One region of the Streptomyces sp. NPDC058274 genome, then DNA from elsewhere that is predicted to be linked to it. Evidence: riboswitches for the same ligand, from Rfam matches in the RefSeq annotation. Region 1 holds a riboswitch; each other region holds the start of a gene.
What was found. Region 1 has a riboswitch for thiamine pyrophosphate ahead of thiC (phosphomethylpyrimidine synthase ThiC). Riboswitches for the same ligand answer to the same signal wherever they lie in the genome.

Region 1 (4,278 bases):
GGTGTCCGGGCAGCCGCGGGCGCCGGAACCGCCGTGCCGCTCGGGCGGTCCGCGGAGACGACCAGGGCCGCCAGGGCCGTGGTCACGGGTACGGACGCCACCAGGCCGATCGAGCCGACCAGGGTGCGCACGATCTCCTCGGCGACCAGCTCGCTGTTGGCGACCGTGCCGACGCTGCTCTGCGCGATCGAGAAGAGCAGCAGCAGGGGGAGGGCCGCACCCGCGTACGCCAGGACGAGGGTGTTGACGACGGAGGCGATGTGGTCGCGGCCGATCCGGATGCCCGCCCGGTACAGCCCGCGCCACCCCATCGTCGGGTTGGCCTCGTGCAGCTCCCAGACCGCCGACGTCTGCGTCACCGTCACATCGTCGAGCACACCGAGCGAACCGATGATCACGCCCGCGAGGAGCAGACCGCTCATGTCGATGGACGGATACAGGCCATGGATCAGGCCGGTGTTGTCGTCCACATTGCCGGTCAGCGCGGCCCAGCCGATGAACGCGGAGCCCAGCAGGCCGATCAGCACCAGCGAGAGCAGCGTGCCGACCACCGCCACCGACGTACGGGCCGACAGTCCGTGGCACATGTAGAGGGCGATCAGCATGATGGCGCTGGCGCCGATCACCGCCACCACCAGGGGGTTCGAGCCCTGCAGGATCGCCGGCAGGATGAAGAACGTCAGGATCAGGAAGCTGACGGCGAGCGCGATCAGCGCCATGAGACCGCGCATCCGGCCCACCACCACGACGGCCAGCGCGAAGATCCCGGCGAGCACCGCCATGGGGATCTTGCGGTTCACGTCGGTGACCGAGTACTGCAGGTTCTTGGGCGCGGACGGCTCGTACGCGACCACGACCTTCTCGCCCTGGTGCAACTGGCGTGACTGGTCGGGCTGGACGATCTCCGTGAACGTACGGCCCTTGTCCTTGCCGGTGTCGATCCGGATCGTCGCCTTCTTGCAGTCGCCCGTCGCCTGCTGCTGCGCCGAGGAGCCCTCGGGCGTGGAGGTGTCACCGGTCGGGGTGTCCCCCGAGGCGTTCACGGACTTGCAGTCCACCTGGTCGACTCTGGTGACCGTGGCCTGCTGGCTCTGCCGGTCGAAACCGACGCCGGTGCGTTCGTGCGAGGGAGCGCCACCCGGCCAGAATACGGCCAGGCCGACGACGACCGCGGCCGCGAAGGGAATCAGGACGGCTGCGATGACCTTGCGCAGGTGCTTGGAGACCGGGGCGGCGGGGCCGTGGCTGTGCGAGTGGCCGTGTCCGTGACCGTTGCCGGGGCCGTGCGCGTCACCGGATCCGGATCCGGATCCGGATCCGGAACCTGAGCCGGAACTGGAGCCTGAGCCGTGCCCGCCGCCGTTCCCAGGGCCGTGGCCACCGTCCGGCCGGTGCCCGTGCCCCTGCCCGTGACCGTCGCCGGGACCACCGTGCCCATGTCCGTCGCCGGGACCACCGCGCCCGTGCCCCTGCCCGCCGCCGGGACCCCGTCCCTGCCCGTCGCCCGGACCCCGTCCACGCGGCGGCTCGGACGGTGGAAACGAGGGCTGCTGCGTCGTGGTCACCGACCGATCATCGCAAGAACGGCAGGGGCCCTCTGTTCACCGCGCCAGATATGACGCTAGCGTGGAGGCACCTTTGCACACGCGGGAGCTCGGAGCACCGGGCTGAGAGGGCGCTGACCTTCGTCTCAGCGATGTTTCACATGAAACATCGGCAGACGGAACTCGCTGCGTCGACCGCCGAACCTGTTACCGGGTAATGCCGGCGTAGGGAGTAGGTCTCATGACCATCAAGGACGTACGCACGCCTGCCTCCAGCCAGACGGACGGGGCGAGCGCTCCGGCCGGCGACGGTGGGGCACCCGCCCCCACCGAGAGCGGCGAGGCCGGGAAGTCCATCGGCTGGCACAAGGCATACGTCGAGGGCTCTCGCCCCGACCTGCGGGTGCCGGTCCGTCAGGTGCACCTCACCAACGGGCAGTCGGTCACGCTGTACGACACCTCGGGCCCGTACACCGATCCGACCGTCGACACCGACGTACGCAGGGGGCTGGCCCCGCTGCGCGAGAACTGGATCATCGCCCGCGGTGACACCGAGGAGTACGCGGGCCGTCCGGTGCGCCCCGAGGACGACGGAATCAAGCACACCTCACCGCGCGGGGGGCTCAGGAACCTCGACGCGGTCTTCCCGGGGCGGCCGCGGCAACCGCGCCGGGGGCGCCCCGGGGAGGCCGTCACGCAGCTCGCGTACGCCCGCCGCGGGGAGATCACGCCCGAGATGGAGTTCGTGGCCGTCCGGGAGAACGTCGACCCCGAGGTCGTACGCGAGGAGATCGCCGCCGGTCGCGCGGTGCTGCCCGTGAACGTCAACCACCCGGAGATCGAGCCGATGATCATCGGCAAGCGCTTCCTGGTGAAGGTCAACGCCAACATCGGCAACTCGGCGGTCACCTCTTCCATCGAGGAGGAGGTGGACAAGATGACGTGGGCGACCAAGTGGGGTGCCGACACGGTCATGGACCTGTCCACGGGCCGCAACATCCACACCACCCGTGAGTGGGTACTGCGCAACTCCCCCGTGCCCATCGGCACGGTGCCGCTGTACCAGGCGCTGGAGAAGGTCGACGGCCGCGCCGAGGAGCTGACCTGGGAGATCTACAAGGACACGGTCGTCGAGCAGGCCGAGCAGGGCGTGGATTACATGACGGTGCACGCGGGCGTGCGCCTGCCGTACGTGCCGCTCACCGCGAACCGCAAGACCGGCATCGTCTCGCGCGGCGGCTCGATCATGGCCGCGTGGTGCCTCGCGCACCACAAGGAGTCGTTCCTGTACGAGAACTTCGAGGAGCTCTGCGAGATCCTCGCCGCCTACGACGTCACGTACTCGCTCGGCGACGGGCTGCGGCCGGGGTCGATCGCGGACGCCAACGACGCCGCGCAGTTCGCGGAGTTGAGGACGCTCGGGGAACTCAACACGATCGCGAAGCGTTTCAACGTGCAGACCATGATCGAGGGCCCGGGCCATGTCCCGATGCACAAGATCAAGGAGAACATCGACCTTCAGCAGGAGATCTGCGAGGAGGCGCCGTTCTACACGCTCGGCCCACTGACGACGGATGTGGCGCCGGCGTACGACCACATCACCTCCGGCATCGGCGCCGCGATGATCGCCTGGTGGGGTACGGCCATGCTCTGCTACGTCACGCCCAAGGAGCACCTGGGCCTGCCCAACCGTGACGACGTCAAGACCGGAGTCATCACCTACAAGATCGCCGCACACGCGGCCGACCTCGCCAAGGGGCACCCCGGCGCTCAGGACTGGGACGACGCGCTGTCCGACGCCCGTTTCGAGTTCCGCTGGGAGGACCAGTTCAATCTGGCCCTCGACCCGGACACGGCACGGGAGTTCCACGACGAGACCCTCCCGGCCGAGCCCGCCAAGACGGCCCACTTCTGCTCGATGTGCGGGCCGAAGTTCTGCTCGATGAAGATCTCCCACGACATCCGCCGCGAACACGGCGGTTCCCAGGTGGAGATCGAGGAGGGCATGGCGCAGAAGTCCAAGGAGTTCGCGGCCGCGGGGAACCGGGTCTATCTGCCGCTGGCCGACTGACCGCTGGAACGGCGGTGTTCCCCGGGGATTTCCGACCGGGGAGCACCGCCATCCTGCACGCGGAACCGCCGCGTTTCAGTGGCGCTGGGCATTCCGCAGACGCTCGATCTGCTTTTCGAGCAGGTCGGTGGGGAAGAATGCGGGACTGCCGCCCACCTTCATCGTGTCAAACGTCGCGATGGCGGTACCGACTCGCACGACGACGTATCGATCGATCCCTGGGAATTTCCTGTCCGACGTATCGATCGATCCGTGGGACCTTTCTGTCCGGCCCGCCCGGCGTACGGCCGCCTGCGTTCCGGTGCTGCTTAGGGGGTGTCCTGGGCGTACCCGACACGGCGGGCGACCTCAATCGAGAGGTCGGGAAGGTGTCCTTCGGCTCTGCCGGGTCGGCAGACTGGTGGGCATGACAGCCAGGTCGATGAGCAAGGGTGCCAACCTTTCCGTTCGTTCCGGTACGGTGCGCGCCGAGCTTTCTTGGTCCGCTGGACCCGGTGTGCCCGATGCCGATGCCTCGGCGCTGCTGCTGACCCCGGCCGGCCGGGTGCGTGACGACGGTGACTTCGTCTTCTACAACCAGCCTCACCACGCGTCCAACGCCGTAAGGCATCTCGGGAAACAGACGGCTTCCGGGGTCACGACGGACACGATCGAGGTGGACCT
Region 2 (4,278 bases), on a different contig from region 1:
TGTCGAGCACGGAGAGGACCGAGCCGTGCGCCGCCGGGTTCACGCGCCGCATCGCGACCGTCGTCAGCTCCGTGCCGGACGCGACGAGCGAGCGTTCCAGCACGTCGAGGCTGGGGGCGCCGCCGGTGCCCATGATCAGCCGGGACGAGAAGGTCGTACCGCCGAGGACGAAGGGATCGTCGGCCATGGGTCAGCCTCCTTGGACGGCGGTGAGGACTTCGACGCGGTCACCCTCGGAGAGGGACGTGGACGACCACCGCGCGCGTGGGACGACGGTTTCGTTGAGCGCGGCGGCGACGCCGGACGGGGCCGGGGTCAGGGTCGAGACGAGCGTGTCGAGCGCGGTGCCCGCGGCGATCCGCTGCTGTTCGCCGTTGACGATGATGTTCATGCGGGCTGCTCCGTGAGGGCCGTGCTGAAGCGCTTGGGGGTGAAGGGGCGTGCCTCGGCCGGGAGTTCACCGGTGGCGAGTACGTGGGCCATGGCGTCGCCGGTCACGGGCGTCAGCAGGACGCCGTTGCGGAAGTGCCCGGTGGCCAGCAGGAGGCCGTCGAGCTCGGTCGGGCCGAGCAGCGGCGCGTTGTCCGGCGAGCCGGGGCGCAGACCCGCCCGGGTCTCGGTGAGCGGCAGTTCGGTGATCCCGGGGACCAGCTCATGGGCGTCGCGCAGCAGCTCGTACACGCCGCCCGCGGTCACCGTCATGTCCCAGCCCAGCTCCTCGCTGGTGGCGCCGACGACCAGCTCGCCGTTCTCGCGCGGCACCAGATAGACATGGCTGCCGCGGACGACGGCCCGCACGGTCCGGCTCAGGAAGGGCGCGTACCGGCCCGGCACGGTCAGCCGCAGCACCTGCCCCTTCACCGGCCGCACGGGCGGCAGTACGGCGTCGGGGACCCCGGCGAGCCGCCCGCTGAGGCTGCCCGCGGCGAGGACGACGTGGCCCGCCGAGAGTGCGGTGCCGTGCGCGGTGCCGATGCCCGTGGCCCGGTCCCGGGCGACGGAGAGCCGCTCGGCCCAGGTCCGGTGGAAGACGACCCCGGCGCGCTCGCATGCGGTGACCAGGGCCCTGGCCAGCCGGCGCGGGTCGATCTGGTGATCGCCGTCCACCCGCAGGCCGCCGCGCACCCCGGGCGCCAGCAGCGGCTCCAGGCGGCGGCACTCGCGGCCGCTCAGCCACTCGGACTCCAGGCCCGACTGGCTCTGCAGGGCGTGCAGTTCGCGCAGATGGGCCCGGTCGTCGGCGTCGAGCGCGACGGCGAGCGTGCCGCACTGGCGGTAGCCGAGGTCCAGGCCGGTCTCCGCGGTCAGCTCGGCCACGAAGTCCGGATAGCGGCGCGCGGAGGCGAGGTTGAGCCCCAGCAGGGTCTGCTCGCCGTAGTGCAGTTCGGTCACGGCGGCCAGCATCCCGGCGGCCACCTGCGCCGCTCCGCCGCCCGGTTCCGGGTCCACGACCGCGGTGGAGAACCCGCGCTGAGCGGCCCGCCAGGCGGTCACCAGACCGATGATTCCGCCCCCGATGACCAGGACGTCTGAGGTACGCGACATGGGCGTCCAGCCCCTCCCTTCGCCGGCATGACCCGGATCAGGTTCGTACGGTCGGAGGCCGTCCCAGCCTCCCTCTCAGCCCGGTGCGTCCGGGCTCCCGCGTGTGCTTTACGTTGGCCAGCCTAGCCCTTCGTCTCGAACCTCAGTAGAGGAGCCTCCGCGCATGGCCCGTTCGCTCGACGGTCTCGTCCTGGCCCCGGTCGCCGACCAGGCGCCGGGTCAGGTCGGCACCCGCACCCGGTTCACGTACCACGAGAAGGACGGAGTGATCTGGGCCGAGTACGCGGGCGGTGATGTCGTACGTGGTCATCTCGTGGGTAGACGGGAGGGTGACCGGCTCGACTTCCGTTACGTGCAGCTGAAGCACGACGGCACGACCTCCTCCGGGCACTGCGTGTCCGCGGTCGTCGAACTGGCCGACGGCCGGGTGCGCCTGGAGGAGACCTGGCAATGGGAATCGCAGGCGGGCAGCGGGACGAGCGTGGTGGAACAGATCCACGAGAAGTGTGGAACAGGTCACTGAGCACGTCCCCTGACTGACAATTTGTCAGGTGTCTAAGGTGATCAGGTGAGCGAGCAGACGCAGGCGCAGGAGCGGACCGCACGACGGGTCGTCGTCGTGGGCGCGGGCATGGCCGGGGTGCAGACCGCGGTCGCCCTGCGGGAACAGGGCTTCACCGGCAGCGTGACCCTGATCGGCGCGGAGCCGCACCAGCCCTACGACAGGCCGCCCCTGTCCAAGGCCGTGCTGCTCGGCAAGTCGGAGGGGTCCGCCTTCGACGTGGACTTCGAGGGACTGGGCATCGAACTGCAGCTCGGCCGCGAGGCACTCGCCGTGCGCCCCGGGGACCACGAGCTGGACACCGACTCCGGTCCGGTGCCGTACGACGTCCTCGTCCTCGCGACGGGTGCCGAACCGATCCGGCTGCCGGGCACGGAGGGCGTGCCGGGGGTCCATCTGCTGCGCACCCTCGACGACGCCGAGCGGCTGCGTCCCGTGCTCGCCCAGCAGCACGACATCGTGGTCGTGGGAGCGGGCTGGATCGGGGCCGAGTTCGCCACGGCGGCGCGTGAGGCCGGCTGCGCGGTGACCGTCGTCGAGGCCGCCGACCGGCCGCTGGCCGGAGCGCTGCCCGCCGAGGTGGCCGCGCCGATGGCCGCCTGGTACGCCGACAGCGGTGCCACGCTGCGCACCCACGCGCGCGTGGAGCGCGTCGAGCCCGGCGCGGTGATCCTGGACGACGGTTCGCGGGTGCCCGCTGGCGCGGTCGTCGTGGGCATCGGCGCCCGCCCCGCGACCGCCTGGCTGGCCGGCTCCGGGATCACGCTCGGCGCCCACCGCGAGGTGCTGGCCGACGCCCATCTGCGCACTTCCGCGCCGGATGTGTTCGCGGTCGGCGACTGTGCCTCCTTCCCCTCGGGGCGGTACGAGGGGCGTCTTCTGGTCCACCACTGGGACAACGCCCTGCAGGGGCCGCGCACGGTGGCGGCGAACATCATCGGCGAGGCCCCGGCGGCCTACGACCCGGTTCCGTACTTCTGGTCCGAGCAGTTCGGCCGCTTCGTGCAGTACGTCGGCCATCACGCCCCCGCCGACACGACGGTGTGGCGCGGCGACCCGACGGGGGCGGCCTGGACGGTCTGCTGGCTGCGGGAGGGCCGGCTCGTCGCGCTTCTCGCGGTCGGCCGCCCCCGGGACCTGGCCCAGGGCCGCAAGGTCATCGAGGCGGGGATCCCCATGGATCCGGAACTCCTCGCGGACCCGGCGCGGCCACTGAAGGCCGCCGCGGCCTAGGCACCTGGGGCCGTCCGGCGGATCTTGCGGTTCCGTTCCGTTGGTCCGGTTGCGGTGGTTCCGTCCGGCGGTTCCGTCCCGGCGGTGCCGGGAAAGAGGGCTGACCCCGCGATCCACCGCACGATCCACCGGACAGGCACTATCCGTCACCCCAGGTCGGAGGGGTCTGGCTTCCGACTGTCAGTCCGGGATGGCAGGCTTGTCCTGTGACCGAGATTGACGCAAAGATCGATGCTCTCGTCCCCGCCTGGCTCACCCTCCCCGACATCGCCGAACAGTTCGGCGTCGAGGTGACCCGCGTCCGGCAGCTGGTCAGGGAAGGCCAGCTGATCGCCGTACGCCGTGGTGAGAACCGCGCGCTGCACGTCCCCGCCGCATTCATCGACGGGGCCGAGCAGAAGGTCGTCAAGGGCCTGACCGGCACCCTGACGCTCCTGCGGGACGACGGCTTCTCCGACGAAGAGATGCTCGAGTGGCTCTTCACCCCCGACCCGACCCTGCCCGGCACCCCCGCGCAGGCTCTGAGCGAGAATCGCGGCACGGAGGTGAAGCGCCGCGCCCAGGCGCTCGCCGTCTGATCCGACAACCGTCCGGCGTACGGACCACGGCTCGCCGCTCCACCCGGCCGCCGCGGTCCGTACGTGCCACCGACCACGGGGGACATACCCGCATGCCCGAGACCGCCGCCACCGCCCGCCGACAGCTCGCCGACGCCCGGGTCTACCTGTGCACGGACGCCCGTAAGCGCCAGGGCGACCTCGCCGAGTTCCTGGACGCGGCCCTGGCGGGCGGGGTCGACATCGTGCAGCTGCGCGACAAGGGCATGGAGGCCGCCGAGGAGCTGGAGCACCTCCAGGTCTTCGCGGACGCCTGCGCCCGCCACGGCAAGCTCCTCGCGGTCAACGACCGTGCCGACGTCGCCCATGCCGTCGGCGCCG
Region 3 (4,278 bases), on a different contig from region 1:
AGGCGCCCCTCGTGCCGCTGGCGATCGGCGGCGCGGCGATGGTCGTCGCCGGTTACGTCCGGGGCGCCGAGGGCGCGTGGGTGGCGATGGCGCTCACCGCGCTGGCCGTCCTGGTCTGGCGGATGACCGAGCCGCCCGAGGGCTATCTCAAGGACGTCACCGCCGGGGTCTTCGCGGCCTTCTACGTGCCGTTCCTGGCGACGTTCGTGGCGATGATACTCACGGCCGACGACGGTCCGCGGCGCGTCCTGACGTTCCTGCTCCTGACGGTCGTCAGCGACACCGGCGCGTACGCCGTCGGCTGGCGCTTCGGCAAGCACAAGCTGGCGCCGCGCATCAGCCCCGGCAAGACCCGCGAGGGGCTCGTCGGAGCGGTCACCTTCGCGATGGCCGCGGGTGCGCTGTGCATGCAGTTCCTGATCGACGACGGCAGCTGGTGGCAGGGTCTGATCCTCGGGCTCGCGGTCGCCGCCAGTGCCACGCTCGGTGACCTCGGCGAGTCCATGATCAAGCGGGACCTCGGCATCAAGGACATGGGCACGCTGCTGCCGGGGCACGGCGGCATCATGGACCGGCTGGACTCGCTCCTGCCGACGGCACCGGTCGTGTGGCTGCTGTTGGTGATCTTCGTGGGCTCCGGCTGATCTGCACGCGTGACATCTCCGTACGTCGCTGACCTGCAGTTCTCGAGTGAGAGGCCCGCTGTCCACAGGGCGGCGGGCCTCTCTTCGTATGTCTGCGACACTGGAAGGGTTATGCCGAAGCCCGGAGAACTTACTTTCGTCGCCCCCCGCGGAGCCAAGAAGCCGCCGCGGCACCTTGCCGATCTCACGCCCGCCGAGCGTAAAGAGGCGGTTGCCGCGATCGGTGAGAAGCCGTTTCGCGCCAAGCAGCTCTCGCAGCACTACTTCGCGCGGTACGCGCACGACCCCGAGCAGTGGACGGACATCCCGGCCGCCTCGCGAGGGAAGCTCCAGGAAGCGCTGCTGCCCGAGCTGATGTCCGTCGTCCGGCACATCAGCTGTGACGACGACACCACCCGCAAGACCCTGTGGCGGCTCTTCGACGGCACGCTCGTCGAATCCGTGCTGATGCGCTACCCGGACCGGGTCACCATGTGCATCAGCTCGCAGGCCGGCTGCGGGATGAACTGCCCGTTCTGCGCCACCGGCCAGGCCGGGCTGGACCGGAATCTGTCCACCGGCGAGATCGTGCACCAGATCGTGGACGGCATGCGGGCCCTCAGGGACGGCGAGATTCCCGGTGGCCCCGCGCGGCTGAGCAACATCGTGTTCATGGGCATGGGCGAGCCGCTCGCCAACTACAAGCGGGTCGTGGGCTCGATCCGGGCGCTCACCGACCCCGAGCCCGATGGTCTGGGGCTCTCGCAGCGTGGCATCACCGTGTCGACCGTGGGCCTGGTGCCCGCGATCCACCGGTTCTCCGACGAGGGCTTCAAGTGCCGGCTCGCCATCTCCCTGCACGCGCCGGACGACGAGCTGCGCGACACCCTGGTCCCCGTGAACACGCGGTGGAAGGTGCGCGAGGTGCTGGACGCCGGCTGGGAGTACGCGGCCAAGTCGGGGCGCCGGCTGTCCATCGAGTACGCCCTGATCCGCGACATCAACGACCAGGCATGGCGTGGTGACCGGCTCGGACGGCTCCTCAAGGGCAAGCCCGTGCACGTGAACCTGATCCCGCTGAACCCGACGCCCGGCTCCAAGTGGACCGCCTCGCGGCCCGAGGACGAGAAGGCGTTCGTCGAGGCCATCGCGGCCCACGGCGTGCCGGTCACCGTCCGGGACACCCGCGGCCAGGAGATCGACGGCGCCTGCGGGCAGCTGGCGGCGGCGGAGCGCTAGGGCGCGGGACCGTAGCGTAAGGGAGCCACCGGCCGCGTTCCCGCACGGGAGCGGTAGTCTGGCTGGCGTACGTACATCTTCATATTCCGACAGGGGAGCGCCACAGCGCTGAGAGTGCGGCACAGGCCGCAGACCCTCTGAACCTTGCCCAGGTCATTCTGGGTAGGAAGTTCGGTCGTTACTCAAGCTGTTGCGCCCTGCCCGGGAACTATCAGAGGTTCCCGGGCAGGGCCGCGTCTCTTCCTGGTCATCCCAGGAGGAATTCAGTGAGCACCACCAAGAGGTTGACGGCGGCGGTCCTCGCCACCGGTCTCGGGCTCGTCACGCTCTCCGCGTGCGGCTCGTCCGACGACGAGGCCGGCTCCGGGTCCAAGACCGTGACCCTCGTCAGCCATGACTCCTTCGCCGCCTCGAAGAGCGTGCTCAAGGCGTTCGAGAAGGAGTCCGGGTACAAGGTCAGGGTCCTCAAGGACGGCGACGCCGGGCAGGCCGTCAACAAGGCCATCCTCACCAAGGACAACCCGCAGGGCGACGTCTTCTTCGGCGTCGACAACACCCTGCTGTCCCGCGCCCTGGACAACGGACTCTTCCAGCCGTACGCGGCCAAGGGCCTGTCCGCCGTCTCCGCGGACGTCCAGCTCGACAAGGCGAAGCACCGCGTCACGCCCATCGACTCCGGTGACATCTGCGTCAATTACGACAAGCAGTACTTCACCGACCACAAGCTGGCCCCGCCGCAGTCCTTCGACGACCTGGTCAAGCCCGCGTACAAGAACCTCCTCGTCACGGAGAACGCCTCGACGTCCTCCCCCGGCCTCGGCTTCCTGCTCGGCACCGCCGCGCGGTACGGGGACACCGGCTGGCAGGGCTACTGGAAGAAGCTCAAGGCCAACGGCGTGAAGGTCGTCGACGGCTGGGAGCAGGCCTACAACGACGAGTTCTCCGGTTCGGCCGGCGGCAAGAAGGCGAAGGCCGACCGCCCGCTGGTCGTCTCGTACGCCTCGTCGCCGCCCGCCGAGGTCATCTACGCCGATCCGCGGCCCAAGACCGCGCCGACCGGGGTCGCCGACGGCACCTGCTTCCGGCAGATCGAGTTCGCGGGCCTGCTGAGCAACGCGAAGAACGCGGCGGGCGGCAAGGCTCTCCTCGACTTCCTGATCACCAAGAAGTTCCAGGAGGACATGCCGCTGAACATGTTCGTGTACCCGGTGGTCGAGGGCGCCCGGGTGCCGGCCGAGTTCACCGAGTTCGGGCCGGCCGCCAAGAACCCCGAGACACTCACCCCCGGCACCATCGCCGACCACCGTGACCAGTGGGTCAAGTCGTGGACCTCACTCGTACTGAAGTAGCGACCCGGCCGCCCGGGAAGTCCCGGAAGCCCCCGAAGCGCGGGGAGCCCGGACAGCCCGGGGCGCCCCGCGCGCGCAGGGGACTCTCCCGCGGCGGCGCGGCGCGCCTCGGGCTGATGGCGCTGCCCGTCGCGTTCTTCGCGGTCTTCTTCGCGTACCCGGTGGCGGCGATCGTCGGCCGAGGGCTCAACGTCGACGGGGTCTGGCGGTTCGGGCGGATCGGCGAGGTGCTCGCGCAGTCCGGCATCCGGCACGTCCTGTGGTTCACCACCTGGCAGGCGTGCGCGTCGACCGCGCTGACGCTGCTGATCGCGCTCCCCGGCGCGTATGTCTTCGCGCGCTTCGAGTTCCGGGGCAAGCAGGTGCTGCGGGCGGTGGTCACCGTCCCCTTCGTGCTGCCGACCGTCGTCGTCGGCACCGCCTTCCTGGCGCTGGTCGGCCGGGGCGGGCTGCTCGACGAGCTGTGGGGCGTACGGCTGGACACCACCGTCTGGGCCATCCTCCTCGCGCACGTCTTCTTCAACTACGCGGTCGTGGTCCGGACGGTCGGCGGTCTCTGGGCGCAGCTCGACCCGCGTCAGGAGGAGGCCGCGCGGATGCTCGGTGCCTCCCGGTTCGCCGCCTGGCGCAAGGTGACCCTCCCGGCTCTCGGGCCCGCCCTCGCCGCCGCCGCCCTCATGGTCTTCCTCTTCACCTTCACCTCGTTCGGTGTGGTGCAGATCCTCGGCGGCCCCACCTTCTCGACCCTCGAGGTCGAGATCTACCGGCAGACCTCGGAGATCTTCGATCTCTCCACCGCCGCCGTGCTGACCATCGTCCAGTTCGTGGCGGTCGGCGCGATCCTCGCGGTGCACGCCTGGACCGTACGGCGCCGGGAGACCGCCCTGCGTCTGGTGGACGCCTCGATGACCGCGCGCCGGCCGCGCGGGGCCGGGCAGTGGGCGCTGCTCGCCGGGGTCCTCGCGAGTATCGCCGTCCTGCTCGTGCTGCCCCTCGGGGTGCTGGTCCAGCGGTCCCTGGACACCCCCGGCGGCTACGGGTTCGCGTACTACCGGGCCCTCACCTCC
Region 4 (4,278 bases), on a different contig from region 1:
CCTTGGCAGTCGGATGTACGTGCCACACTCCGCGTCTCCGCCGTGATCGACGGACACGCCCTAGCCCCGCGGACGCCTGCGCAGCAGGTAGGTGTCCATGATCCAGCCCTTGCGCTCCCGGGCCTCCGCGCGCAGGCGCTCGATGCGGGGGGCCGCCTCGGCTATCGGCCCCGAGGCGAGGATCTCGTCCGGGGTGCCGATGTAGGCGCCCCAGTAGATGTCGATGTCCTGGTCGGCGTACGCCCGGAAGGCCTGGTGGGCGTCGAGCATCACCACCACGTCGTCCACGCCCTCGGGGAAGCCCTCCGCCAGGCGGCGCCCGGTGGTGATCTGGACGGGGCGCGCGACCCGGTTGAGTCCCGTGCGGTGCCTGGCGACGAGGGCCGAGACACTGCTGATCCCCGGAACGACGTCGTACGTGAACGCGACCGTGCCCCGGTCGAGGATCTCCTCCAGGATGCCGAGCGTGCTGTCGTACAGCGCGGGGTCGCCCCAGACCAGGAACGCGCCGCTGCCGTCCTCGCCCAACTCCTCGGCGATCAGCCGTTCGTAGAGGGCGGCGCGGGCGCTGCGCCAGTCACCGACGGCGGGGGAGTAGGCCGCGCCCCCGGCGGCCCGGTCGCGATCCGGGTCGCGCGCCTCGACCAGCCGGTACGCCCCCTCCGGCAGATGCGCGTCGAGGATGTCACGGCGCAGCTGGACGAGGTCGGACTTCACCTCGCCCTTGTCCAGGATGAAGAACACGTCCGTGCTCTTCAGCGCCTTGACCGCCTGCAGGGTCAGCTGGTCGGGATCGCCCGCCCCGATTCCGATGACATGAATCTTTCGCACGCCCCGAGTCTGCCCCACGCCACTGACAGCCGGTCTATCCGGGTTCGCTCCCGCGCAGTCGCGGTGCCCACGCCACGGCGTCGACCGCCGTACCGTCCCGCTCCGCGACTATCCGGGTTCGCTCCCGCGCAGTCGCGGTGCCCACGCCACGGCGTCGACCGCCGTACCGTCCCGCTCCGCGACCCCCGCCAACCTCCGCGCCCAGTCCGCCAGTTCCGCCAGATCCATCCCGTACGGACTGTCCTGTCCGGATTCGGCGGCCCACTGCTCGGTGGCGTCCGCCCCGCGTCGCAGCAGCCGGGCGCCGCCCGTCGTGTTCCCCCGGGCCGCATGGGTCAGCCCCACCGCGAGCTGGGCCAGCCCGCGCCACAGCGCGCGCTCGTCCGCCGGGCCCGACTTCCAGGCGTCTTCGAAGACCTCGTGCGCGTGGAACGGCTTGCCCGCCGCCAGCAGCGCCTGCGCCTCGACGACCGTCTCCGCGGGACTGCGTACGACCCCTTCGGGCTGCCGCTCCACCCCGTCCGTGCCGTACGGCAGGGGCCGGCCGAGACCGTCCCGGGGACGGGCATTGCGTGCCCGTCCCTCCGCGTCCCGGTCGCGTCGGCCGTCCGTCCCGGCCCTGGGAGTCCCGTTCATGTTCCGATTGTCCCGCGCCGGCCCCGGTGCCGCCCCCGCGCCCCCGGCGGACCGGCCCGTGGTGTGCGGTAAAGTGCTGTTCGCGCGATCACGCGGTTCACCGCGGCGAGCGCACCGGGACGTGGCGCAGCTTGGTAGCGCACTTGACTGGGGGTCAAGGGGTCGCAGGTTCAAATCCTGTCGTCCCGACGGTGCGAAGGGTCTTCGCGGGCGAGAGCCCGCGGGGGCCTTTTCTCGCTTGCACCGCTCCCGCGTGGCCGCCGTGTCCCCGTAGCCGCCGCCGGCGGGTCAGGCCCCCTGTCGCCGCTACAACTGGCGCATCAGGCCCACCACTCGGCCCAGGATCACCGCGTCCTCGCCGGGGATCGGCGCGTAGGCGGAGTTGCGCGGCATGAGCCACACCTGACCGTCCTGCCGGCGCAGCTGCTTGACCGTGGCCTCGTCCTCCAGGAGCGCGACGACGATGTCGCCGTGATCGGCGCTGTCCTGGCGGCGGACGGCCACCACGTCGCCGTCGCAGATGGCCGCCTCGATCATGCTGTCGCCGCTCACGGTCAGCGCGAAGAGATCGCCGTCGCCGACTATTTGGCGCGGCAGCAGGTAGACGTCCTCTATCGCCTCTTCGGCCAGGACGGGCGTGCCCGCGGAGATGCGGCCCACCAGTGGTACTGCGGCCGGCTCCGGCCCGCGCTCGGCGTCCAGACTCGGCGCCCAGCTGGGCCGTACCTGATACGCGCGGGGCCGGTGCGGATCGCGGTACAGGACGCCCTTGCGCTCCAGCACCGACAGCTGGTGGGAGACCGAGGAGGTGCTGGCCAGCTCGACCGCCTCGCCGATCTCGCGCATCGACGGCGGGTAGCCCTGCCGAGCCACCTCGGTCCTGATGAACTCGATGATGGCCTGCTGGCGGCCGGTCAGCTCGCCCTCCACCGACCCGGTCCCGGGCGGCCGGCCGCGGCGTGCCCGCGCGAGGTTCTCCACCTGCGCCCCCTCTGTTCAAGATCCCGTCAGGGCGTCACCATAGCCCGCCCTCCCGGACAAAGGGAACGTCGTCCGCGTATCACGGTATTCACACCGAGGCGTCCCTCCCGAGGCGCACTTCGGGACCGTGCGGCGCGGCCGTGACCCGCCGCACCGGCCCGGTCACCGTCCGCGGACCGTGCTCGGCCACTGTCCACCCCCACCACCTGGACGTACGCGCGCGCCGGGCTATCCTGGCCGGCGTACCGGACACGGGGTGCCCCGCACGAGGGCTGAGATCACACCCGTCGAACCTGAACCAGTTAGGACTGGCGGAGGGATGTCTCATGTCATGGCCGCATGCCCGCGGTGAGGTGGCCGTCGGGGCCCCACAGCGCGTCTTCGACGGGCGGATGCCCGCCGCTCCCGGTGATCTGCGGGTCGAGGCCCGTGGCATCGCACCCGTCCCCGAGGACGCGCGGTACGGCAGCCCGGCCCGGCTGTTCACCGTGTGGTTCGCCCCCAACCTGACCATGACGGGCGTGTTCACCGGCACCGTCGGCGTCGCGCTCGGCCTCGACTTCGCCACCGCCCTCACCGCCGTCGTCCTCGGCACCCTCCTGGGCGCGGTGCCGACCGCGTACCTCGGCACCTGGGGCAGTCAGACCGGTGCGGGGCAACTCCCGCTCGCCCGGCTGGCGTTCGGCCGGGCCGTCGCGGTGCCGGGCGCCCTGCAGTGGCTGTCCTCGATCGCCTGGGACGCGCTGATCGGCCTGTTCGGCGGGGACGCGCTGGCCCAGCTGTGCGGCTGGCCGTTCTGGCTGGGCGTCCTGGTCGTGATGGCCGCCCAAGGAGCTCTCGGTGTCCTCGGATACGAGGCGATCCACCGGCTCCAGACCGTGATGACCTTCGCCCTCGCCGCCGCCTTCGCCGCGCTGACCGCCAAGCTGCTCAACGGCAGCCACCCGACCGCCGTCGCCACGGTCCACGGCGCCGACCGGGCCGGCGCGTTCGTCCTGACCTGCACCATCGCGCTGAGCCTCGCGCTGTCCTGGGCCCCCTACGCCAGTGACTTCAGCCGGTACCTCCCGCGCACCGCGTCCCGGCCGCGGATGTTCTGGTGCACGCTGCTCGGGGTCAGCGTGTCCTTCGTGGCCGTCCAGGCGCTGGGCCTGTGGGGAGCGTCCGTCTTCACCGACCAGACCGCCGGGGGCGTCGACACCCTGCTCGGCGGCGGTGTCCTCGGTGCGTTCGGCCTGCTCGCCGTCGCGCTCGCGGCCCTGTCCAGCAACGCCATGAACGACTACAGCGGCTCGCTGGCCCTGCAGACCATGGGGGTGCGCCTGCCGCGCCCGGTCGCCGCCGCACTGGCCGCCGTCCTCGGCTTCCCGCTCGTCCTGTGGATGCACGCGGCCGACACCACCACCCGCTTCCAGAACGTGCTGCTGCTCGTCGGCTACTGGATCCCGGGATTCGTCGCGATCGTGGCTGTCGACTGGCTCGTCCGCGCCCGGGCCCGCGCCGGCGCCCCGGTCGACCTGGCCGCCGAGAGCGCCCGCCCGCAGCCATGGTGGCCCGCGCTCACGGCGTTCGTCGTCGCCTTCGCCGCCGCCGTCCCGTTCATGAGCACCAGCCTGTACGTGGGTCCGGTGGCCGACGCCCTGCACGGCGCCGACCTCGCCTACGGGGTGGCCTTCGTCGTGGCGCTCGCCGTGTACGCCCCGCTGCGCCTCGGCCTCGGCCGCGGTGCCTCGAAGGAGGCCCGGGTATGACCCAGCCCGCCCACTCGCCGGCCGCCGCGACCCCCTCGGTTCCGGCAGCCTCCGTCGCGCCGCCGCGCGTCCTGACCGT

Region 2: another riboswitch for thiamine pyrophosphate. It lies ahead of thiO (glycine oxidase ThiO); the one in region 1 lies ahead of thiC (phosphomethylpyrimidine synthase ThiC).
Region 3: another riboswitch for thiamine pyrophosphate. It lies ahead of ACFVYF_RS29655 (thiamine ABC transporter substrate binding subunit); the one in region 1 lies ahead of thiC (phosphomethylpyrimidine synthase ThiC).
Region 4: another riboswitch for thiamine pyrophosphate. It lies ahead of ACFVYF_RS08345 (purine-cytosine permease family protein); the one in region 1 lies ahead of thiC (phosphomethylpyrimidine synthase ThiC).

Annotation. Positions count from the first base shown of each region.
Region 1 covers NZ_JBHVXW010000002.1:214,487-218,764, reverse strand. The annotation lists gene ACFVYF_RS05440 (YibE/F family protein) at 1-1,565, opposite strand, end outside; TPP riboswitch at 1,637-1,793, shown strand; gene thiC (phosphomethylpyrimidine synthase ThiC) at 1,786-3,615, shown strand; partial or broken gene ACFVYF_RS05430 (VWA domain-containing protein) at 4,022-4,278, shown strand, end outside.
Region 2 covers NZ_JBHVXW010000001.1:435,126-439,403, reverse strand. The annotation lists gene ACFVYF_RS02000 (thiazole synthase) at 1-187, opposite strand, end outside; gene thiS (sulfur carrier protein ThiS) at 191-391, opposite strand; gene thiO (glycine oxidase ThiO) at 388-1,545, opposite strand; TPP riboswitch at 1,543-1,656, opposite strand; gene ACFVYF_RS01985 (hypothetical protein) at 1,709-2,068, shown strand; gene ACFVYF_RS01980 (NAD(P)/FAD-dependent oxidoreductase) at 2,114-3,340, shown strand; gene ACFVYF_RS01975 (Rv2175c family DNA-binding protein) at 3,547-3,918, shown strand; gene thiE (thiamine phosphate synthase) at 4,011-4,278, shown strand, end outside.
Region 3 covers NZ_JBHVXW010000019.1:44,807-49,084, reverse strand. The annotation lists gene ACFVYF_RS29665 (phosphatidate cytidylyltransferase) at 1-644, shown strand, start outside; gene rlmN (23S rRNA (adenine(2503)-C(2))-methyltransferase RlmN) at 756-1,862, shown strand; TPP riboswitch at 1,944-2,049, shown strand; gene ACFVYF_RS29655 (thiamine ABC transporter substrate binding subunit) at 2,129-3,211, shown strand; gene ACFVYF_RS29650 (ABC transporter permease) at 3,328-4,278, shown strand, end outside.
Region 4 covers NZ_JBHVXW010000003.1:234,095-238,372, forward strand. The annotation lists gene cobF (precorrin-6A synthase (deacetylating)) at 61-831, opposite strand; gene ACFVYF_RS08330 (DUF309 domain-containing protein) at 940-1,467, opposite strand; tRNA gene ACFVYF_RS08335 (tRNA-Pro) at 1,583-1,656, shown strand; gene lexA (transcriptional repressor LexA) at 1,774-2,448, opposite strand; TPP riboswitch at 2,691-2,785, shown strand; gene ACFVYF_RS08345 (purine-cytosine permease family protein) at 2,775-4,199, shown strand; gene thiD (bifunctional hydroxymethylpyrimidine kinase/phosphomethylpyrimidine kinase) at 4,196-4,278, shown strand, end outside.